DNA from 2 places in the Flexivirga lutea genome. Region 2 is predicted to be linked to the other one. Evidence: riboswitches for the same ligand, from Rfam matches in the RefSeq annotation. Region 2 holds a riboswitch; the other holds the start of a gene.
The links. A riboswitch is a leader RNA that binds a small molecule or an ion and turns the genes downstream of it on or off. The one in region 2 is predicted to bind S-adenosylmethionine.
Positions count from the first base shown of each region.

Region 1: it holds a riboswitch for S-adenosylmethionine, as region 2 does, so the genes downstream of both, ACYVBN_RS00370 (MetQ/NlpA family ABC transporter substrate-binding protein) here and ACYVBN_RS03450 (aminotransferase class V-fold PLP-dependent enzyme) in region 2, are expected to answer to the same signal.

Region 1 covers NZ_BAAGZB010000001.1:68,864-75,625, forward strand. Annotated here, with positions in the region: gene ACYVBN_RS00355 (isocitrate lyase/PEP mutase family protein) at 1-743, shown strand, start outside; gene ACYVBN_RS00360 (methionine ABC transporter permease) at 752-1,351, opposite strand; gene ACYVBN_RS00365 (methionine ABC transporter ATP-binding protein) at 1,411-2,481, opposite strand; gene ACYVBN_RS00370 (MetQ/NlpA family ABC transporter substrate-binding protein) at 2,478-3,452, opposite strand; SAM riboswitch class IV at 3,553-3,681, opposite strand; gene ACYVBN_RS00375 (ABC transporter permease) at 3,803-4,624, opposite strand; gene ACYVBN_RS00380 (ABC transporter ATP-binding protein) at 4,621-5,574, opposite strand; gene ACYVBN_RS00385 (TetR/AcrR family transcriptional regulator) at 5,588-6,226, shown strand; gene ACYVBN_RS00390 (NUDIX hydrolase) at 6,236-6,703, shown strand; gene ACYVBN_RS00395 (NADH-quinone oxidoreductase subunit A) at 6,725-6,762, shown strand, end outside.
Region 2 covers NZ_BAAGZB010000001.1:710,642-717,403, reverse strand. Annotated here, with positions in the region: gene kdpA (potassium-transporting ATPase subunit KdpA) at 1-926, shown strand, start outside; gene ACYVBN_RS03455 (FtsK/SpoIIIE family DNA translocase) at 1,439-3,979, opposite strand; SAM riboswitch class IV at 4,308-4,420, shown strand; gene ACYVBN_RS03450 (aminotransferase class V-fold PLP-dependent enzyme) at 4,466-5,836, shown strand; gene ACYVBN_RS03445 (endonuclease/exonuclease/phosphatase family protein) at 5,814-6,762, opposite strand, start outside.

The DNA.
Region 1 (6,762 bases), 640 kb from region 2:
CCTCGGCTGCGGTGATCCAGCGAGCGGGTGCCACAGCCCTCGCGACGTCGAGCGCCGCGGTCGCCTGGTCGCTCGGCGTCCAGGACGGCAATGTCCTTGACCGTGGCCTGATGCTCGAGCACCTGCGACGCATCTGCTCGGTCGCGACCGTGCCCGTGTCCTGCGACATCGAAGGCGGATTCGGTGAAACGACAACCGACCTCGCCGAGACGACCCGTCTGGTGATCGAGGCGGGAGCGGTCGGCGTGAACCTCGAGGACGCGATCGACGGTGAGCTGCGACCGGTCGACGAGGCAGTGGAACGCGTGCGTGTGGTCCGCGAGGCGGCGACCAGCACGGGTGTCGACATCTACCTCAACGCCCGCACGGACGGCTATCTGCTCGGGGCAGCCGACTTCGACGACGCCGTCGCCCGGGCGGCGGCATACCTCGACGCCGGTGCGAGCGGCATCTTCGTCCCCGGGGTGACCGACCTGGTCGAAGTCGCTCGGTTGACCGCCGCTATCGACGCCCCTGTCAACATCCTCACCGGTCCGCACGCGCCCGGCATCGCGCAACTGCGCGCGGCCGGCGCCCGTCGGATCTCGGCGGGCTCCTCCCTGGCCGGGGCGATCTTCGGGCACCTCGAGCGGGCGGCTCGCGAACTGCTCAATGCCGGCACGTATGACGAGCTCGCCGGCGGACGCGCCCACGCCGAGCTGAACGCGCTGTTTCCGAAGGAGGCCGGGCGTCGTCCTGAGTAGGCCGCGAGTTAACGGCGGAGCGCCTTGCGGGCCAACGCATTGCCGCCGAACTGCGCGAGCTGAACCAACGCGATGATCACCGCGACCGCGATCCAGGTCACCGCCCAGTCGAAGCGGTGGTAGCCGTAGGTGATCGCGAAGTCGCCCAGTCCGCCGCCACCGACCGCCCCCGCGATCGCCGTCATGTCGACGACCGCGACGAAGATGAACGTGTATCCCAGGATCAGCGGACCGAGCGCCTCCGGCACCAGGACGGACCGGACGATCCGCCACGGGCCGGCGCCCATCGCCTCGGCAGCCTCGATCACGCCGGGATCGACGGAGACCAACGACTGTTCGACGATGCGGGACACGCCGAACGTTGCCGCGATGACCAGCGGGAACAGCACCGCGCGGGTCCCGATCGTCGAACCCATCGCCTGCAGGGTGAGCGGCGCGATCGCGGTCACGAAGATGATGAACGGGATCGGCCGGACGATGTTGACCAGCACGTTGAGCACCGTGTTGATGACCCGGTTCTCCATCAGCCCGCCGCCGCGGGTGGTGAACAGCGCCACGCCGAGCACCAGCCCGAGGACGCCGCCGATGAGGATCGTCACGACCGCCATCAGCAGGGTCTGCCAGATCGCGGTCTGGAACGTCGGCCAGAGCGTCGACCAGTCCGTCGTCACCGTGCGCCCCCGTCCACCGTGCCCGCAGCACTCAACGCCTCGACCGTCGCCCGTACGCCCTCATCCGGGCCGCGCAGCGCAAGCGTGAACGAGCCGAGCGACTCGTGCTTGAGGTCGGTGATCCCGCCGTACACGATCTCGAAGTCGACACCGTGCTCGCGCGCAGCGGTGCTGAGCACGGCACCCAACGCGCGCTCGTCGGTGACCGCGACGGTCACCAAGGTGTCGTCATACGTGTCCCGAAGCTGTTGCAGCCGTGCAGCATCCGGCCGGTTCCCGACCGTCGCCGACACGAACCGCTGCGTCGTCTGCGCCTGCGGTGAGCCCAGTACGTCGCGCACGGTGCCGGTCTCCACGACCCGGCCGGAGTCGAGCACGGCGACGCGATCGGCGATCGCGCGGACCACGTCCATCTCGTGGGTGATCACCACGATGGTGATTCCGAGCTCCTCGTTGACCCGCCGGAGCAGGGCCAACACGTCACGGGTGGTCTCCGGGTCCAGCGCCGAGGTGGATTCATCGGCGAGCAGCAGGTCGGGGTCCGAGGCCAACGCCCGGGCGATACCGACGCGCTGTTTCTGACCGCCGGACAGTTCTTCCGGGTAGCTCCAGGCCTTGTCCAGCAGCCCCACGAAGGAGAGCAGTTCGGCAACCCGCTGTTCCTGCTCGGCACGCCCCAGCCCGGCCAGTTGCAACGGGTACGCCACATTGCCGAAGACGGTCCGCGATCGCATCAGGTGGAACTGCTGGAAGACCATCCCGATGCGACGACGTAAGGCGCGCAACGGTTTTCCGTGCAGCCGGGTGATGTCGACCCCGTCCACGGTCACGGTGCCCGACGTCGCCTTCTCCAGGCCGTTGATCAGTCGGACCAGTGTGCTCTTGCCGGCGCCGGAGTAGCCGATCACGGCGAAGATCTCACCGCGGCGGATGTCCAGGCTGACGTCGTCGAGAGCATGGTGAGCCTCGGCGCCGGTGCCGAAGATCTTGAACACGGCGGTGAGTCGGACGACCGGATCCGCCGAATCCACCTCGGACGCAGTCGCTTCGGTGACGGCGTCGGTCATTGCCCGCTCACGACCTTCTCGTAGCCGGCCAGCAGCTTGCGCAGGTCGGCGGCCGGCTTCTGCACCGGCACACTCGTGTTCTTCGACTCCGCCACGACGAGCTTCTCCACACGCGGGTCGTGATACAGCTTCACGATCTCGGCATACGTCGGGTTGTCCTTGTCGGCGGCCCGCGACACGATCACGTTGATGTAGGGCTCCGACGTGCTCGACCTCGGGTCGTCGGAGAAGAGCGCCTTCTTCGGGTCCAGGTGGCCGTCCAACGCGAAGTCGTTGTTGACGACCGCGCCGTCCACCGAGGACAACGACGTCACGGTCTGTGAGGCGTCGACTGGGGTGACCTTCACCTTCGATGCGGACGTGTCGATGTCCGCGGGTGTCGACACGATGGTGCCGCCGCCCTTGAGCTGGACCAACCCGGCCTTCTGCAGCACCAGCAGTGCGCGGGCCTGGTTCGTGGGGTCGTTCGGTATGGCGATGTCGGCGCCTCGGGGGATTTGGCTGAGCCGGGTGTGCTTCCTGGAATAGAGACCGAGCGGCACGACATACGTGGACCCGACGGGCGTCAGGTCCTGGTGCGCTTGCTTGTTGTAGCTGGCGAGAAAGACCAGGTGCTGGAAGAGGTTCAAGTCCAGTTGGCCTTGCGCGACAGCGGGATTCGCCTGCGTGTAGTCGGAGAAGTTGACCGTTTGCAGGTCGATGCCGTGCTCGCGCGCAAGCTTCTTCAGCACCGGCCAGTAGTCCTGGTCGGCGTCCGTGACGCCGATCTTCACCGTGGTGAGCTTGCCGCCGGAAGCCGAGTCGCCGGCGGTCGCGCGGCCGGCAGCGAACCCGCCGCCGGCGCCGACCACCAGGGCGATGACGGCAGCAGTGAGCCACGTACGCCGCGACCGGCCCGGTCGGGGTGGCAGGGAGGGGCGGTCCGGCAGGGAAGGGACGCCAGACGGGTCGGACGGGGTGTTGGTGGACATGGTGACCTCAGGCTTCGGCTGTCGTTCGTATGACGCAAGGGCGCCCGGCCGTGCTCGAACCCGCGCGCACGCGATCAGCGGGCGCTCGGGCAACGGGGTACTGCCGTGCTTGCCGCACTGCGGATCGGTGGATCACACACTGCGGCCCAGTCATTCACCTGGGGCACCCCGCCACGTGCGTGAGGGTTGCCGCCCAGCAAGCCAGGGCTTGTCGCTGGGACTCGTGACTGACTTAAACATAAGGAACAGTTACCGAATAAGTCAAAACGTGTAGCGGTGCTACTGGTAGGTGAACTGCGTCACGTCCATCGCGCCACCACGGTGGTGACCGCCTGAGTCGAGCGCAGCGGCTAACTCACGTCACGGCGGATCGTCGTGCGCACCGCGATGGCGGTGATGGCGACCGCGTAACCGACGATCAGGACCGCGGCGAGCCACGGATTGAGCAGTTCGGCGCCGGTCGCGGAGCCGAAGGCGCGGCGCCCGGAGAACGCCAGCGCCTGCACCGCGCCGCCGGGGAAGAAGGGGTATGCCGGCCGGGTCAGCGCGATGCTGTTGATCGTCTGTTCGATCGCGAAGAGATAGATCAGCAGTGCGGCAACGGCGGCGATCTGGTTGCGCAGCAGTGCGCCGACGGCGACGCCGACCGCGGTCATCACGGCGATGGAGAGGGTGCCGCCGACGACCGCTCGCGTCACGCCGCCCGCGGTGAGCGAGCCCCCGAGCAGTCCGCGGGCGGACAGCCACGGAGCCGCGATGGCCGAGCAGACGCCGACCACCACGACGCCGACGAACAGTCCGTAGCCGGTCAGGACGATCAGCTTGGCGCTGATCAACCGGCCGCGATGCGGTATGGCGAGGTAGCTCGCGGTCGCGGTGTGGTGGCGGTACTCGCCGGTGACCGCGGTGATGCCGACGATCGCGGTGATCATGTAGGCGGTCTGCACGCCGCCGATGAGTGCTCCGGTGAAGATGTCCAGCGGTGGGTGTTCGCTGGCCTCCGATCCGGCGACGGTCAGCACCGTGACGAGGACCGCGACGGCCACCGCGCCCATCCCGAGGATCCACCACAGGCGGGTCGTGGCGAGCTTGCGCAGCTCGGTGCGCAGCGCTGTCGCCATACCCGATCCGGTCTCCGCAGGTGCATCGGTCCGTTCGGCGACGGCACTCATCGCGTTGCTCCCTCGCGTGCGGGGTCTTCGACGGCGGCGCTGCCGTCCGGTTCGGTGCGACTGAAGAAGAGTCGTTCCAGCGTGTTGGCTTCGGTAACCAACTGCCGCAGCGGTATGCCGGTGTCGTGCGCGATCAGCCCGATACGGGTGGCGTCGACCCCGCGCACGATCAACGTCTCTTCGCCGGTCCGCTCGACCCGGACGTCGTCACCGACAGCCCGGTGCACGGCGGCCTGCAGTCCGGCCGGGTCCGCGCTGCAGACCCGGACCTCGCCGCTGCCGACCTGCCGGATGTCGCCCTCGTGCACCAGTCGGCCGCGATGGATGATGACGACCGAGTCGACCAGTTGCTGCATCTCGGCCAGCAGGTGGCTGGACACCAGGACCGTGTGCCCGGCCGCCGCGAGGTCCTGCAGCAGTCCCCGCAACCAGCGGATGCCTTCCGGGTCCAGCCCGTTGGTCGGTTCGTCGCAGATCAGGACCGGCGGGTCGGCGAGGATCGCCGAGGCGACGCCGAGGCGTTGGCGCATGCCCAGGGAGTAGTCGCGAACCCGCCGTCCGCCGGCCGTCGCCAGGCCGACCTGGTCCAGCGCCTCGTCGACGCGGTGGTCGTCCACCCCCCCCGCCGCGATCGCGCAGATGCGCAGGTGATCTCGCCCGGTGCGTGCCGGATGGAAGCCGTCGGCCTCCAGCAGCGCTCCGACGGTGCGCGCCGGAGCGTCCAGGTCCTGATAGCGGCGGCCGCCGACCATCGCGGTGCCCTCGCTCGGGGTGATCAGGCCCAGCAGCATGCGCAACGTCGTCGTCTTGCCGGCGCCGTTGGCTCCGAGGAACCCGGTGACCTGGCCCGGGCGGACGGTGAAGCTCAGCCCGTCCACCGCCGCCAGCGGTCCGAACCGTTTGGTCAGCCGGTGTACGTCGATCGCGCACGGCCGTTGCTGGGAACGCATCCCGACTCCTCGTGTGCTCGAGGGCCGTGCCGCATCATCCGCGGTCGACGCCGACTGGTCGGCGACCGTCGCCGGCCACAAGCAACGGCAACTGCTGAGGATCGGCGCGATAGCGGCCGAGCTGGTCAGCAGCGACGGCCTCGGTGCGGTGTCGATGAGCCGGCTCGCGCGGGAGAGCGGCATCTCGCGCGCGACCCTGTACAACTACGTTCCGGATGTCGTCACTGCCGTCCGCCACCACCTCACCGCCCAGTCCGAGGCATTCCAGGCCGCTGTGGCGGCCGCCGTGGCCGAGGAGGAAGACCCGGAGGCGCAGCTGCGGCGCTACATCCAGGAGCAGGTGGCGTATGTCGCGGGCGCGGATCATCGCGCGGCGGCCGCGCTGCTCGAGTCCGGTGCCGCACTCGGCGGCTCCGATCCGGCCGGCCATCAACGCCGTGACTCCTCGGTGCTGGAGGGCATCCTCGACCGGGGCGACCGGGCCGGGACCTTCCGGGCCGGGACCTTCCGGTCCGGTCACCGGGCGGCCCGCCTGACGCTGATCAGCCGGCTGCTCTACGGCTCACACGAACTCATGCACCAACAGCACGTCAGCCGCGATGACACCGTCGCCCTGATCACCGAGCTCATCCTCGACGGTATCCGCCGATAGGCTCCTGCCGTGCCAGCCGCGGAGATCGTCGTCAGCGCCGTCGTGTTTCGTGACCCGCAGGGGCGGGTGCTGACGGTCCGGAAGTCCGGGACGGACAAGTTCATGTTCCCCGGCGGCAAGCTGGAACCCCGCGAGCGCCCCATCGATGCGGCCGTGCGGGAAGTCGCCGAAGAGCTCGACATACAGGTGCGAGCCACCGACCTGCGTCTGCTGGGCACCTTCACTGCGGACGCCGCCAACGAGCCGGGGCACACCGTCACCGCGACGGTGTATGAGCACGACTTCGTTCCAGTGAGCGCCCCGGCGGCCGAGATCGCCGAGCTGCGCTGGGCGGACGTGTCCGCGGACGCCACGCAGGATCTCGCGCCGCTGTTGGCGCACCGGGTCTTCCCGGCGCTGCGGGGCGGACATCTGCGTCCGTCAGCAGACCGTCCACTCCGGGAGCGCCTCACGCACGAGACGCCACGCCCTGGTTAGGCTCTGCGGGTGTCCACGGGAGTGACCGGTTACTTGGTGCTGCTCGGCGTCGGTGTCGC
Region 2 (6,762 bases):
TGGCGTTCCTCTGGGCGGCGATGCTGACCGTGATCACCTGGGCCGAGCAGAGCGCGGCGACCGCACCGACCGGAGCGATGGAGGGCAAGGAAGTCCGCTTCGGGGTCTGGGGATCGGCACTGTTCGCCAACTCCACCACCGCCACGTCCACCGGGGCGGTCGACTCGTGGCACGAGTCCTTCAGTCCCGTCGGCGGCGGTGGTGCGCTCACCAACATGCTGCTGGGCGAGATCGGCCCCGGAGGCGTCGGCTCCGGACTGTATGGCGCATTGGTCGTCGCGATCCTCGCGGTCTTCATCGCCGGCCTGATGGTCGGACGCACACCCGAGATCCTCGGAAAGGCGGTGGGCCGCAAGGAGATCACCTACGCCGCCCTCTACTCCGTCACCACTCCCGCGCTCGTCCTGCTGGGCACCGGAGCGGCCCTGCTGGTGCCGAGGGCACAGCACGCGGTCCTGGCGACCGGACCGCACGGCCTCACCGAGCTGCTCTACGCCTACGCGTCGGCAGCCGGACCCGACCCGGCCGCGTTACCTGCTGACCGATCCCGGCCAGGGTTACCGCTTCACCGGCTGACCGGCTTGCGCCGCATCGCGTGCACGATGAGCAGCACCAGTGCGGCGATCCAGCCGAACAACACGCCCCACAGGACGCCGACGTTGAGATCGGTCTGCCACACGGCCTCGGATGAGGAACCCTGCCGGGCGATCGCGCCGGCCACCGGACGGGCAACGCCGCCGGCGATCACCGTCGTCATCCAGGCCGCGAGGAACAGCGCGAATCCCCCGTTGCCGGCCCGCGTCGACATCGCCGCCGCCATCATCAGCAGCACGGTGATGACCAACACGATCAGCACCCCGACGACGAACGCGGTGGACAGATCGCTGCCGCCGCCGGACGGCCACGGCAGCAGATCCATCCGGTAGGTCACGAACCCCGGCAGCTTGCGACTGTCGATGCTGGAGTGGTTTCGCAGGATCTGGTAGGCGCCGAACGACGTCGCCACCGCGATGAGCGTCGCCACCACCGCGCCGACGATGGCGGCCGGGAAACCGCCGGATCCACGGTCCGCCGGCAGCATCGGTGCGCCGTATGCCGGCGGTCGTTGCTGCGCCGGCGCCGGCCGATAGCCGCCGGACGGCGGGGCGTAACCACCGCCCGCGGGCGGATAACTCCCGGAGGCACGCGCGTCACGTGCCGCCGGTGGGGCGTCGAAGACCGCCGTGTCGTCGCTACGGCCCGCGTCCCGGGGCGGCCCGATCGATCCGGCCGCCGGTGGACGGTAGGGGTCCTCGCGGCGGATCTCCTGGGTGCGGTCGTCCACGTCATGGGGACGACGGTTGCTGTCTCTGGTGTCGTCGTGGTCGCTCGAGTGGTCGCTCACTTCGCCCTCCGCGGGTTCGGGGTCATCCGGCTGGCGTGGGAACCGCGCCCGTGATCAGTCGCGCCGATCCGTCAACTGCCACGCGTCCTCGCTCTCCCCGGAGTCCCCGGAGACGCCGTCGGCCGCCGCGTCGTACGGCTGCTCGGCCGCGGGCGGGTCCTCACCGCGCAACAGCGCCAGCGTCGTCGGCAGGTCGTCCGGCTTGACCAGCACGTCACGGGCCTTGGAACCCTCCGAGGGACCCACGATGCCGCGGCTCTCCATCAGGTCCATCAACCGGCCCGCCTTGGCGAAGCCGACGCGCAGCTTGCGCTGCAGCATCGAGGTCGAACCGAACTGGCTGTTGACCACCAGCTCGGCCGCCTGCAGCAGCAGGTCGAGGTCGTCGCCGATGTCCTCGTCGATCTCCTTCTTCGGTGCCGTCACCTGCACGTCGTCGCGGTAAACCGGCTTCAGCTGCTGCTTGACGTGCGAAACCACTTCCTGCACTTCGGTTTCGGTGACCCAGGCACCCTGCACGCGCATCGGCTTGGAGGCACCCATGGGCAGGAAGAGCGCGTCGCCCTGGCCGATGAGCTTCTCGGCGCCGGGCTGGTCCAGCACGACGCGGGAGTCGGCCAGCGAGGAGGTCGCGAACGCCATACGCGACGGCACGTTGGCCTTGATCAGACCAGTGACGACGTCGACCGAGGGGCGCTGCGTGGCCAGCACCAGGTGGATGCCGGCGGCACGTGCGAGCTGGGTGATGCGCACGATCGACTCCTCGACGTCGCGCGGCGCCACCATCATCAGGTCGGCGAGCTCGTCGACGATCACCAGCAGGTAGGGGTAGGTCTGCATGACGCGTTCCGAACCCGGCGGCGGCGACACCTTCCCGGCCCGGACGGCCTTGTTGAAGTCGTCGATGTGCTTGAAGCCGAAGGCGGCCAGGTCGTCATACCGGGTGTCCATCTCGCGGACGACCCACTGCAGTGCCTCGGCGGCCTTCTTCGGGTTGGTGATGATCGGGGTGATCAGGTGCGGGATGCCTTCGTATGCCGTGAGTTCGACCCGCTTGGGGTCGACCAGCACCATGCGGACCTCGTCCGGGGTGGACCGCATCATGATCGAGGTGATCATCGAGTTGACGAACGAGGACTTGCCGGCGCCGGTCGCACCCGCGACGAGCAGGTGCGGCATCTTCGCCAGGTTGGCGATGACGTAGCCGCCCTCGACGTCCTTGCCGACGCCCATCACCATCGGGTGGTCGTTGCCGCGGGCCGCACCGCTGCGCAGCACGTCACCGAGGCTGACCTTCTCGCGGTCGGTGTTGGGGATCTCGATGCCGATCGCGGACTTGCCGGGGATCGGCGAGAGGATCCGCACGTCCGCGGAGGCCACGGCATACGCGATGTTCTTGGACAGTGCGGTGACCCGCTCCACCTTGGTGCCCTGGCCGAGCTCCACCTCGTAGCGCGTGACCGTCGGCCCTCGGCTGAAGCCGGTGACCTGGGCGTCGACGTCGAAGGAGTTCATCGTGTCGGTCAGCGCTTCGACCACTCGGTCGTTGGCGGCCGACCGCGCCTTGGGTGGGGTGCCGGGCTTGAGCAGGTCGTTCGCGGGCAGCGTGTAGGTGACGTCCCCGGCCAGCTGGAGCTGCTCGACCCGCTGGGGCAGCGGCGTGGTGGGCGGCGCCTGCAGCGGCGGGCTCATCGCGATCGACTCCGGCGGCGTGCCGGTGGTGCCGGGCAACGGCATCGCCCGGTCGGTGCCGGCCGGCTTGCCGGCGCCCTTGGCCGGCTGCTTCTCGTCGACGTCGTAGACCTCGTCGCTGCCCGGGTCCTTCTCACCGGGGCGCAGGACGCGGCCGCTCTTGGTCCGCCGCGGCGCGACCGTGGCGGCCTGCTCGAAGGCCTCGTCGCCGTCCAGGCTCGGGTCGTGCTCGCCGTCCGCCGCCACCTTGCGGCGGCGCTTGCGTTTGCCACCGTCGATCTTGTCACCGTGCAGGTCCTGGGCGACCGCGTCGACCGGCTGGTCGTCGTCATACGACCCGCCGTGCTCGAAGAGCCGGGCGCGCAGCGTCGCCAGACGCTCGGGGATCATCGTCACCGGAGTCGCGGTCATCACCAGCACGCTGAACAGCCCGAGGATCAGCAGCAGCGCCATCGCGCCGGCCGTGTGCACGGCGGCCACCAGCGGACTGCTCGCGAGGAAGCCGATGATGCCGCCCGCCCCGCGCAGGGCGTCGGTTTCGCTCGGTTGGGGAATGCCCTTGGCGATGCTGGTGCCGCCACAGACGGCGATGGCGAAGAGCGCGAGACCGACCATCACGCGGTTGGTGGCCTGGTCGCCGCGCGGTGAGCGCATCAGGTGCACGCCGATGAGCACGAGCACGAGCGGCATCACCAGCGCGCCGAGTCCGAACGTCCCGGCGACGATCGCGTGTATGACGTCACCGGCCGCACCGGTCAGCCCCCACCACTCGCGGGCGGCGATGACGACGGCCGCGGCCAGCAGGGCGAAGCCGAGACCGTCGCGCCGCAGTTCCGGCTCGAGGTCACGGGCGGAATGACCGACCCGGCGCGCCGCGCCACCGGCGACGTGGGCGACGCCCATCCAGGTCCCGCGGGCGGCGCGCAACGGCAGCGGCAGCCCGCCGCCGGACGGCTTCCCCCCGGCCCGCGCCTTCGCACCGGTGGCCTTCTTGGCCGGCGGGCGCGTCGAAGTGCGGCCCGACGCGGGGCGCGACCGGGCGCCGGATCCGGATTTGCTCCGGGTCGCGCGCGCGGTCGTGGTCGACGAGGACGGACGGGTAGCCACGAAAACACCGTACGCGACAGCCCCATGAGCCCCATGCGAAACACGCCGCGCACGAGGCAGCGGCGTTCCCACTCCTCGGACGGCGTTGGCGCGTTCGTCGGCCGTCCGGCTAGATTGGCCCGCAGGTCATGAGTCTCAGCGTCAAGCCCCGGCTTGCTGAGCGGCAACCCTCCACCGCGGTGGGGTGCTCCGGGTGACGACCGGGCCGACGCGACAACGCGCCGGCAAGCGCGGATCGGCTCTGCATTCCCCGTCGATCCCTGATCGGCGAGGAGCAAGCCGTTGAGCATCACCATCGACCCCCAGCAGGACACCACACCGCGCCGGCTCGGTATACCGCGTGTCTCCTCACCGGAGCCGCGACGCGTCGCGGACGGTCTGCCGAAGACGGTGTCGGCCGACCTGGGCGTGCCCACGATCCACCGGACCGTCACCGACTACGCCAACTTCGACCATGGCGCCACGACGCCGGCCCTGGTCGCCGTGGCCGATGCCGCCCAGCAGGTGCAGCGTCGTTATGGCTCGGTGCACCGGGGCGCCGGGTACGCCAGCCGGGTCACCACCGGCTGGTTCGAGGCCGCCCGCGCCGAGGTCGGCGAGTTCGTGGCGGCGCGGCCCGGCGACGAGGTCGTCTTCACCCGCAACACCACCGATGCGCTGCGGCTGCTCGCGCACTGCCTGCCGGCGGACACCCAGGTGTTCGCGTGGGAGTCGGCCCACCACGCCGCCCTGCTGCCCTGGCCGGCCGACCGCACCACCCGACTGCCGGTCCCGGACAGCGCCGCACACGCGGTGCAGTTGCTGGAGGCGGCCCTGCGGCGATCCGGCGCCCAGCACGCCCTCGTCGTCGTCACCGGCGCCTGCAACGTCACCGGGGAGATCTGGCCGGTGAGCGAACTCGCAGCCGTAGCACGTCGGTTCGGGGCGCGTACGGTGCTGGACGCCGCACAGTACGCACCGCACGTGAGCATCGACCTCACTGCCCTCGACATCGACTGGGTCGCCTTCTCCGGCCACAAGCTCTACGCCCCGTACGGCGCCGGTGTGCTCGCGGGCCGCAGCGACTGGCTGGACGCCGCCGAGCCCTACCTGCCCGCCGGCGGAGCGACGGCGCGGGTGGCGCACGACCACACCCGCTGGCAGACCGGCCCGGCGCGCCACGAGGGCGGCACGCCCAACGCCGTGGGCGCCATCGCGATCGCAGCGTCCTGCGCCACGCTGCGCAGTCACCGGGCCACGGTCGAGGCGCACGAGGCGCACCTCTACGCGCGACTGCACGGCGGGCTGGCCGCGATCGACGGCGTCCGCATCGTGCAGGTGCTCGGCGACCGGCCCAATGTGGGCGTGGTCACCTTCACGATCGACGGCTACGACCCGTCGCTGGTCTCGCAGGTGCTGGCCGACGAGCACGCCATCGCCGTGCGCGACGGCCGGTTCTGCGCCCACCTGCTGTGCGACGCCGTGGTCGGCGCGGACGCGACCGCGGTGCGCGCCAGCCTCGGGCTGGCCACGACCGGCGAACACGTCGACCGGCTCGTCGCCGCCGTGCGCCAGCTGGTCGAGCACGGGCCGTCCCTGTCCTACGTCCACACCGACGAGGGGTGGTCCGCTCCTGCCGACCCGCGGGACGTCAGCGAGCCGCTGCCCTGGTAGCCGGCGTGCTGCGTGGCCGATCCACCCGCAGTCGCGCCCAGTAGCCCAGGTGGTCGGTGCCGGCGATGGTCACCGTGCCGTCGGAGACCACCCCGAAACCGCGCGTGAGCACGTGGTCCAGCTGGATGAACGGCGGCACCCGTCTGTTGTGCGGCCAGGTCCGCCGCCATCCGGACCCGGTGGCCCGGCTGCTGTCGGTGAGGCCGTCGGCCAGCTCGCGGAACGCCGGCATCGCGGACGAGGCGTTGAAGTCCCCGGCCAGCACGAGCGGCTGATCGTCGGGCAGCGCGTTGCGCCATACGGACAGGGCGCGGAGCGCCGCGTGCCAGTCGTCGACGATGTCCGGCAGCGGGGCCGGCGTGTGCACCGCCCGGAGTCGGAAGTCGCCGGCCGCCGTCGTCACCCGCACGTCGGGGCTGCTGGGGAACCGGCCGCCCGGATGTTCGGCGACGGGCGCGAGCCGGTGGACGCTGCGCACCACGGTCCCCCGGATGCCCGGCGCGGCCCGACCCGCCTGGTGCGGCAAGACATCGTCGAGCCCGTGGCGCCGCAGCGCCGCGAGTTCCGGTGCCGTGCACTCCTCCAGCACCAGCGTGTCGACGTGCTGGTTGCGTGCCGCTGCCACGACCTGTGCCGGGTCGCCGTGGCCGAATTCGAGGTTGATGGTCATGACGACCTCGTCGTGTGCACTCGCCGCCACCGTGTCGCTGCGCAGCGAGAGCAGCCCGAGGCCGACAGGAGGTATGGCGACCAGCAGCGCCACGAGGGCCAGCCAGCGGTGCCGCAGAGCCGTCGTCAGGACGAACAGGACGACCGCGGCCGCGCCGAAGAGCGGGAACAGCGCCTGGACCAGCGGCACGAGCCAGGTGACGTCCAGCCAGCGAACGAACACGCCGGCCGCGACGAGCACCTGGACCGCGGCGAGC